2 linked regions of the Lewinella sp. 4G2 genome follow. The protein of the gene in region 2 interacts with the protein of the main gene of each other region in a pairwise test. Links are inferred from orthologs where the notes say so. Each region holds a gene or a part of one and is shown on either strand. Other genes may lie near its edges. The genes, in order: gyrB and gyrA.

Region 1 (3,316 bases), 2.4 Mb from region 2 along the record:
CGCTGAGTGGACCACCGCGAGATGGGGTTAGCCACCGCGATATAGGGTGGGCCACGGTAATGTAGAGTGGGCCAACTAACGGTGTGCCACCGCTACACAGGCCGGCCCTTCGGGACGGGTAGGGAGTTGATTGAGTTAACAAAATCTCGAAGCGAGATCATTCCAATTCAACCCAAGGCTATACAGTGTACTCCTTCTTTGTAATACGTGCGTGACACAGCGCCGCAGGCCTCTCCTTCTCCCCAACCTCCCCTACTCCTGCGAAATAATTCTGTCGCCTGATTCCAAACTTTCGTTTGCAGAGATGGGCCTCTCGCTTGTAGAGTGGGCCACCTTACGGTGTGCCACCGCTACTCAGGCCGGCCCTACGGGGCGGGTAGGGAGTTGATTGAGTTAACAAAATCTCGGAGCGAGATCATTCCAATTCAACCCAAGGCTATACAGTGTACTCCAACTTTGCAATACGTGCGTGACACAGCGCCGCAGGCCTCTCCTTCTCCCCAACCTCCCCTACTCCTGCGAAATAATTCTGTTGCCTGATTCCAAACTTTCGTTTGCAGAGATGGGCCTCTCGCTTGTAGAATGGGCCACCTGACGGTGTGCCATCGCTACTCAGGCCGGCCCTACGGGACGGGTAGTCTGATCTGTTTACACATCCACCTTCGCGTATTTCGCGTTCGCCTCGATGAAGGCGCGGCGTGGCGGCACCTCATCCCCCATCAACATGGAGAAGACGCGATCGGCTTCAGAGGACTCTTCGATCTGTACTTGCTGCAGCATGCGGGTATCAGGATCCATGGTCGTTTCCCAGAGTTGGGTAGCGTTCATTTCACCGAGACCTTTGTAGCGCTGGACTTTGACCTTCTTGGTCTCATCTCCCTTTTGGTAGTGGGCGATGGCTTCGCGGCGCTCGTCCTCATTCCAGCAGTACTGGAACTGGTTACCACGGCGTACCTGGTAGAGCGGTGGCTGGGCGATGTAGACGTAGCCTTCCTCCACGAGTTTATGCATGTAGCGGAAGAAGAAGGTCAGGATCAAGGTTACGATGTGGCTACCGTCAATATCGGCGTCACACATGATGACGATCTTATGGTAGCGCAGTTTCTCGAGGTTCAGAACACGTTCCCCATATTCGTTCTCCTCGATACGGACACCGAGGGCGGTAAACATATTCTTGATCTCCTCATTCTCGTAGATCTTGTGCTCCATTGCCTTCTCTACGTTGAGGATCTTACCCCGTAGTGGGAGGATGGCCTGGAATTTCCGGTTACGGCCCATCTTGGCCGTTCCGCCGGCCGAATCTCCCTCGACGAGGAAAATCTCGGAGCCTTCGGGGTCCTTATTGGAGCAATCCGCCAGCTTACCGGGGAGGCCGGTGCCGGTGAGGACGTTCTTGCGCTGCACCATTTCCCGCGCCTTGCGGGCGGCGTGGCGGGCCGTAGCGGCGATGATCACCTTATCGATGATTCGTTTGGCCTGGACGGGGTTTTCCTCCAGCCAGTGGCCGACGGACGTACCGACGGCACGGCTGACGATACCGGTTACTTCGCTGTTGCCCAATTCGCCCTTAGTCTGGCCCTTGAACTGGGGTTCGGGGACCTTAACGGAAACGACGGCGGTGAGGCCTTCGCGGAAGTCTTCGCCGCTGATCTTGAACTTCAGCTTTTTGAAGAGTCCGTTCTCGTCGCCGTATTTCGTGAAGAGGCGGTTCACGGCGCGGCGGAAACCATTCACGTGGGTACCACCCTCCCGGGTTTTGATATTGTTGACGAAGCTGTACACGTTCTCCTGGTAGGTGGTGTTGTACTGCATCGCTACTTCTACCTCCACGTTGTCTTCTTTCGACTTCACGTAGATGGGTTGCTCGATCAGGTCGGGCTTGCCGTCGTCGAGGTACTTCACCATTTCGGCGAGGCCGCCTTCGCTGTAGAATTCCTTTTTCAGGAAGCTGCCGTCGTCGTTTTTGACGCGGTGGTCCGTCAGGCTGAGGTGGAGGCCACTGTTCAGGAAGGCCAATTCCTGCATCCGGTTGGCGAGCGTCTCGAACTTGTAGACCAGGGTCTCGAAAATGGTGCCATCCGGCTTGTAGGTGATCGTCGTACCGGTGCTGTCGGATTCACCGACGACTTCAACCGGCGTTTGGGGTTTACCCTCGCTGTAGGTCTGGCGGTGGATTTTACCGTCGCGGCGCACCTTCGCTTCCAGGAAGCTACTCAGCGCGTTCACACAACTTACCCCGACGCCGTGAAGGCCACCGGATACTTTGTAGGTGTCCTTATCAAACTTACCACCGGCGTGGAGGACGGTCATGACGACTTCCAGTGCGGACTTCTGCAGCTTCTTGTGCATGCCTACGGGGATACCCCGCCCGTCGTCCGTAACGGCGATGGAATTGTCTTCGAGGATCTCCACGTCGATGCGGCTACAGTAGCCGGCCACGTGTTCGTCAATGGAGTTATCGACTACCTCCCAGACGAGGTGGTGGAGGCCTTTGGTGTCCGTCCCGCCGATGTACATCCCGGGCCGTTTTCTTACCGCTTCGAGGCCTTCGAGGGCGGTAATATTATCCGCGCCGTAGTTTGCCTTGGGCGCCTCTTTTTTCTGTTCTGCCATAGCAACAAAAGTACAAAAATCATGCCACAAAACCTATTAAAAACGGCCGTTCTAAAGGGCTTGTTTGGCCTTTGGTCGGCCCGCTAATATTAGGTTGCCGAGGCTGCCTGAAATGGTCTTCCTGGCTGACTTCATCACCCGTAAAAACTATCTGCTTTCGACGTCCTATTCGCTGCCCTGTTGCCGCTACTTCAAGAATCTGGGCGCCCCGACAAAGTGCGGGACTCACTGCGTGTCGCTGCCGCAGGTGCGGGGGAATAGGTAGGGGGCTAGAAATTGTGTGAGCATTACTCACCAATGATTGGCAGCAGATCATTGACTTGGATGCTGCCGGCAAATGGACTCTCAAAAGTATCGCCCGCATCAACGATCTGACTGTTTTTCCATGTACCATCATCCGTACTAGGAGATTGGTACACCTCTATTTTGCGGCCGCGCAAATTGATGATCCAATATTCAGCAACGCCAGCGGAAGCATACAGTGGACCTTTCACGGTCCGGTCGAACTCAAGGGTACTAAAGGCAACTTCAATGACCAGGTGAGTTTCCGTCACTAGCGGATGGCGGGACTTCATCCCTTTCGGAGTCCTTTTGGCAATCAAAAAGTCTGGTTCTGGCTCTGAGTCAGGTGGTAATGGAAGTGGACTTTCGGAGCGGTATCGATATTCCCTTCCAAGTAGCTCTCTAAAAAATTCCTGAAGCA
Region 2 (3,456 bases):
CGTGAGCCGGTTTCTACGATCTAGGTTATCACTTTCACCTACATGATGAGAGACTAAAAGGTAACCAGCGGACAGATGGTATTTTATCAGAAACTCCTATCAACTCCGAGCAGTAGCTCTTTATGCAAATTCCAGGCTGTTGAATAATTCCATGCCTCGCGCATGCTCCACTTTAGTCTCTGCCCATCTAAGCATAACTATTTCATAATCAGCTTAATGCGTCATCCTCAAAACCGACATCAATAGAGAAATCCAGTTCCTCTCGAATAAAATTTCGGGACCGAGTCAGATGGATAAAAGTTGTCCTTTTTAGCTACCTCAATTACAGCCATTTCAGTGGGCTTTTAAGCCCCGTAAATCCTTCGTTTTTAGGGCGCTACTTTGTATCTTCGCGAGTATTGTTCAAGGGGGTGGCGATGCCACTTTTTTGGGCGCTGCCGCAGGTGCAAAGCCGGTAGGTAGCACGCATTAGGATCGACCTTTTGTCAGCTGGGAACGGCGGTTTACTTGCCCTCTTCCCCGGCACCTGCGACAGCGCAGAATTAGGTTGATGATTTACTGACTTAGATACCAAATTATGGCAGAGAAGCAACGGATCATTCCGGTCAATATTGAGGACCAGATGAAATCCGCCTACATCGATTATTCGATGTCGGTAATCGTAAGCCGCGCCCTTCCGGACGTTCGCGACGGACTTAAACCGGTACACCGGCGGGTCCTTTTTGGCATGAACGAACTGGGCGTGAGTTTTAGAAGCTCCCACAAAAAATCCGCCCGTATTGTCGGGGAAGTGCTGGGTAAGTATCACCCCCACGGTGATAGCTCCGTGTACGACACGATGGTGCGAATGGCCCAGGATTGGTCCCTGCGCTATCCCCTAGTGGACGGGCAGGGTAACTTCGGCTCTATGGATGGCGACTCCCCCGCCGCCATGCGTTACACCGAGGCCCGCCTGGAAAGAATTGCCGATAGCCTACTCGGTGACCTCGACAAGGATACCGTGGACTACCAATTCAACTTCGACGATACGTTGAAGGAGCCAACCGTCCTACCAACGAAGATCCCCAACCTACTGGTGAATGGTGCCTCCGGTATCGCAGTAGGTATGGCCACCAACATGTTACCCCACAACCTGAATGAGGTGGTGGACGGCATCGTTGCCACCGTCGATAAGCCGGACATCTCGATCGATGAGTTGATGCACTACATCAAAGGCCCGGACTTCCCGACCGGTGGCATCATCTACGGCGTGGATGGCGTTCGTGAAGCATTCGAAACTGGCCGCGGCCGGGTCGTGCTCCGAGGTCGGGCCGAAGTGGTGGTTGATAATGACGATCGGGAAACGATCATCATTAGTGAAATCCCCTACCAGGTCAACAAGTCCGTACTCGTTGCGAAGATCGCCGAACTGGCGAACGAAGGCAAAGTAGAAGGTATCCGGGACGTGCGGGATGAATCCGACCGGGACGGTCTCCGCATCGTTATCGAGATCAAACGGGATGCACTGGGCTCCATCGTCCTCAGCTACCTCTACAAGTACACTCCGCTGCAGACCAGCTACGGCGTCAACAACGTCTGCCTCGTGAAGGGACGGCCGATGACGCTGAACCTGAAGGATCAGATCGAAGAGTTCATCGAGTTCCGCCTGGAGGTTATCCAGCGCCGAACCCAATTTGAACTCAACAAAGCACTCGCCCGGGCCCACATCCTGATCGGCCTCCTGGTTGCCCTGGATTACCTCGACGAAGTAATTGCCTTGATTCGTGCAAGTGCCAACGTAGATGATGCCCGCGACGGCCTCATGCGAGGAGACTTCATCGACGATAAGGATGCCTTCTGGGCGAAGTTCCGCGACCTCGTGGAAGAAGCTCAGACCGATGAGTTGCGCGTAGCGTCCGGGAACGTTCTCAGCGAGGCCCAGGCGAAAGCCATCCTCGAGATGCGCCTGCAAAAATTGACTGGCCTCGAACTGGATAAGATCCGCGCCGAGTACGCCGAGATCCGCGAATTGATCGATGACCTGCGGGACATTTTGGACCGCCCGGAACGTCAGCGCGACATCGTCAAGGAAGAGCTCCTCGACGTGAAGACCCGCTTCGGCGACGAGCGCCGCTCCGAGATCAGCTTGGATACAGCGGACATCTCCATCACGGACATGATCGCCGACGACGACGTTGTTGTTACCATCAGCAAACTGGGCTACATCAAGCGGACGAACGTGGAGGAATACCGCGCTCAGTCTCGCGGAGGCCGGGGCAGCCGCGGCTCCAAGACGCGCGATAAAGATTTTGTCGAACACCTCTTCATTGCGAGTAACCACAACTACCTCCTGCTCTTTACCGATAAGGGTCGTTGCTTTTGGTTGCGCATCTACGAGATCCCCGAAGCGAGCAAGCAAAGTGCGGGCCGCGTGATTCGCAACATCATCGCGATGCCGAAGGACGAAAACGTGCGGGCTTACATCAGCGTGGAGGATCTGACCGACGAGGAATTCCTCAATAGCCACAGCATCATCTTTGCCACCAAACGGGGAATCGTCAAGAAGACCAGTCTGGAAGCTTACAGCCGTCCGCGGACGAATGGCATCAACGCCATTTCCATCAACGAAGGCGACGAACTCCTGGAGGTACGCTTGACGACTGGCAATAGCCATGTTTTCCTAGCTAGCCGTAAAGGCCAGGCTATCCACTTCGAGGAGGAGAAGGTGCGGCAAATGGGTCGAAACGCCGCCGGTGTTCGGGGCATTAGCCTCCAAGGTGCCGAGGACGAGGTCGTCGGAATGGTGACCATCGACCACGAACAGGACCAGGATAAAACCATCCTGGTCGTGAGTGCTAACGGTATCGGCAAACGAAGTAACTGGGATGACTACCGCATCACCAACCGTGGTGGCAAGGGTGTTCGGACCATGAAAGTGACCGACAAAACCGGTGAATTGGTGGCCCTGAAAGCCGTCAATGAGGAAGATGACCTGATGATCACGAACCGCTCTGGTATCGTCATTCGGACGGGCATCGATTCCCTTCGCGTAATGCGGCGTGACACCCAGGGTGTCCGCCTGATCAACATCGAAAAGGGGGATAGCATCTCTGACGTCGCCGTGGTCCGCAACGATGGTGAAGTCCCGGAAGACGCCGTTGGCGAAGAGGAGTAGGTCAACTCGGCGGCTCCCGCTGAATGACTACTGCTGGCCAATAGCCATAGATTTTGAACCTGAAGCCCCTTTCCCGATTTATTCCGGTGAAGGGGCTTTCTCGTACGGGCATTGAATTTTAAGCCCACGTTAACGACATTTGCTCCCGTAATTAACGTTTTCGCGTTACCCTTGCGGCCAACAATACGTCTGTAAGGGCGAAACGAAACAACTCGTAAACCAACTAATGCAAATCATGCAAAGAATTATTCTCAGTATGCTCGTCGCGCTTATCGCCGTCTCCGGCCTCGTTGCGCAAACGG

Evidence for each region.
Region 1: the proteins of gyrA (region 2) and gyrB interact in binary tests that used the Escherichia coli proteins (3 or more experiments, as listed by UniProt). The link is inferred for Lewinella sp. 4G2 from one-to-one orthologs.

What each region holds. Positions count from the first base shown.
Region 1 is NZ_LVWJ02000014.1:1,373,054-1,376,369, reverse strand. The notes cover bases 132-3,122. They hold gyrB (DNA topoisomerase (ATP-hydrolyzing) subunit B), read right to left. Parts: upstream 2,614-3,122; coding sequence 649-2,613; downstream 132-648. Other genes in these bases: A3850_RS06730 (Uma2 family endonuclease), read right to left, coding at 2,901-3,122. Outside these bases: more of A3850_RS06730, read right to left, coding at 3,123-3,316. UniProt on the Escherichia coli protein: DNA gyrase negatively supercoils closed circular double-stranded DNA in an ATP-dependent manner to maintain chromosomes in an underwound state.
Region 2 is NZ_LVWJ02000014.1:3,753,198-3,756,653, forward strand. Bases 235-3,365 are described here. They hold gyrA (DNA gyrase subunit A), read left to right. Parts: upstream 235-577; coding sequence 578-3,154; downstream 3,155-3,365. Outside these bases: A3850_RS15395 (lipopolysaccharide assembly protein LapB), read left to right, coding at 3,390-3,456. UniProt on the Escherichia coli protein: A type II topoisomerase that negatively supercoils closed circular double-stranded (ds) DNA in an ATP-dependent manner to maintain chromosomes in an underwound state.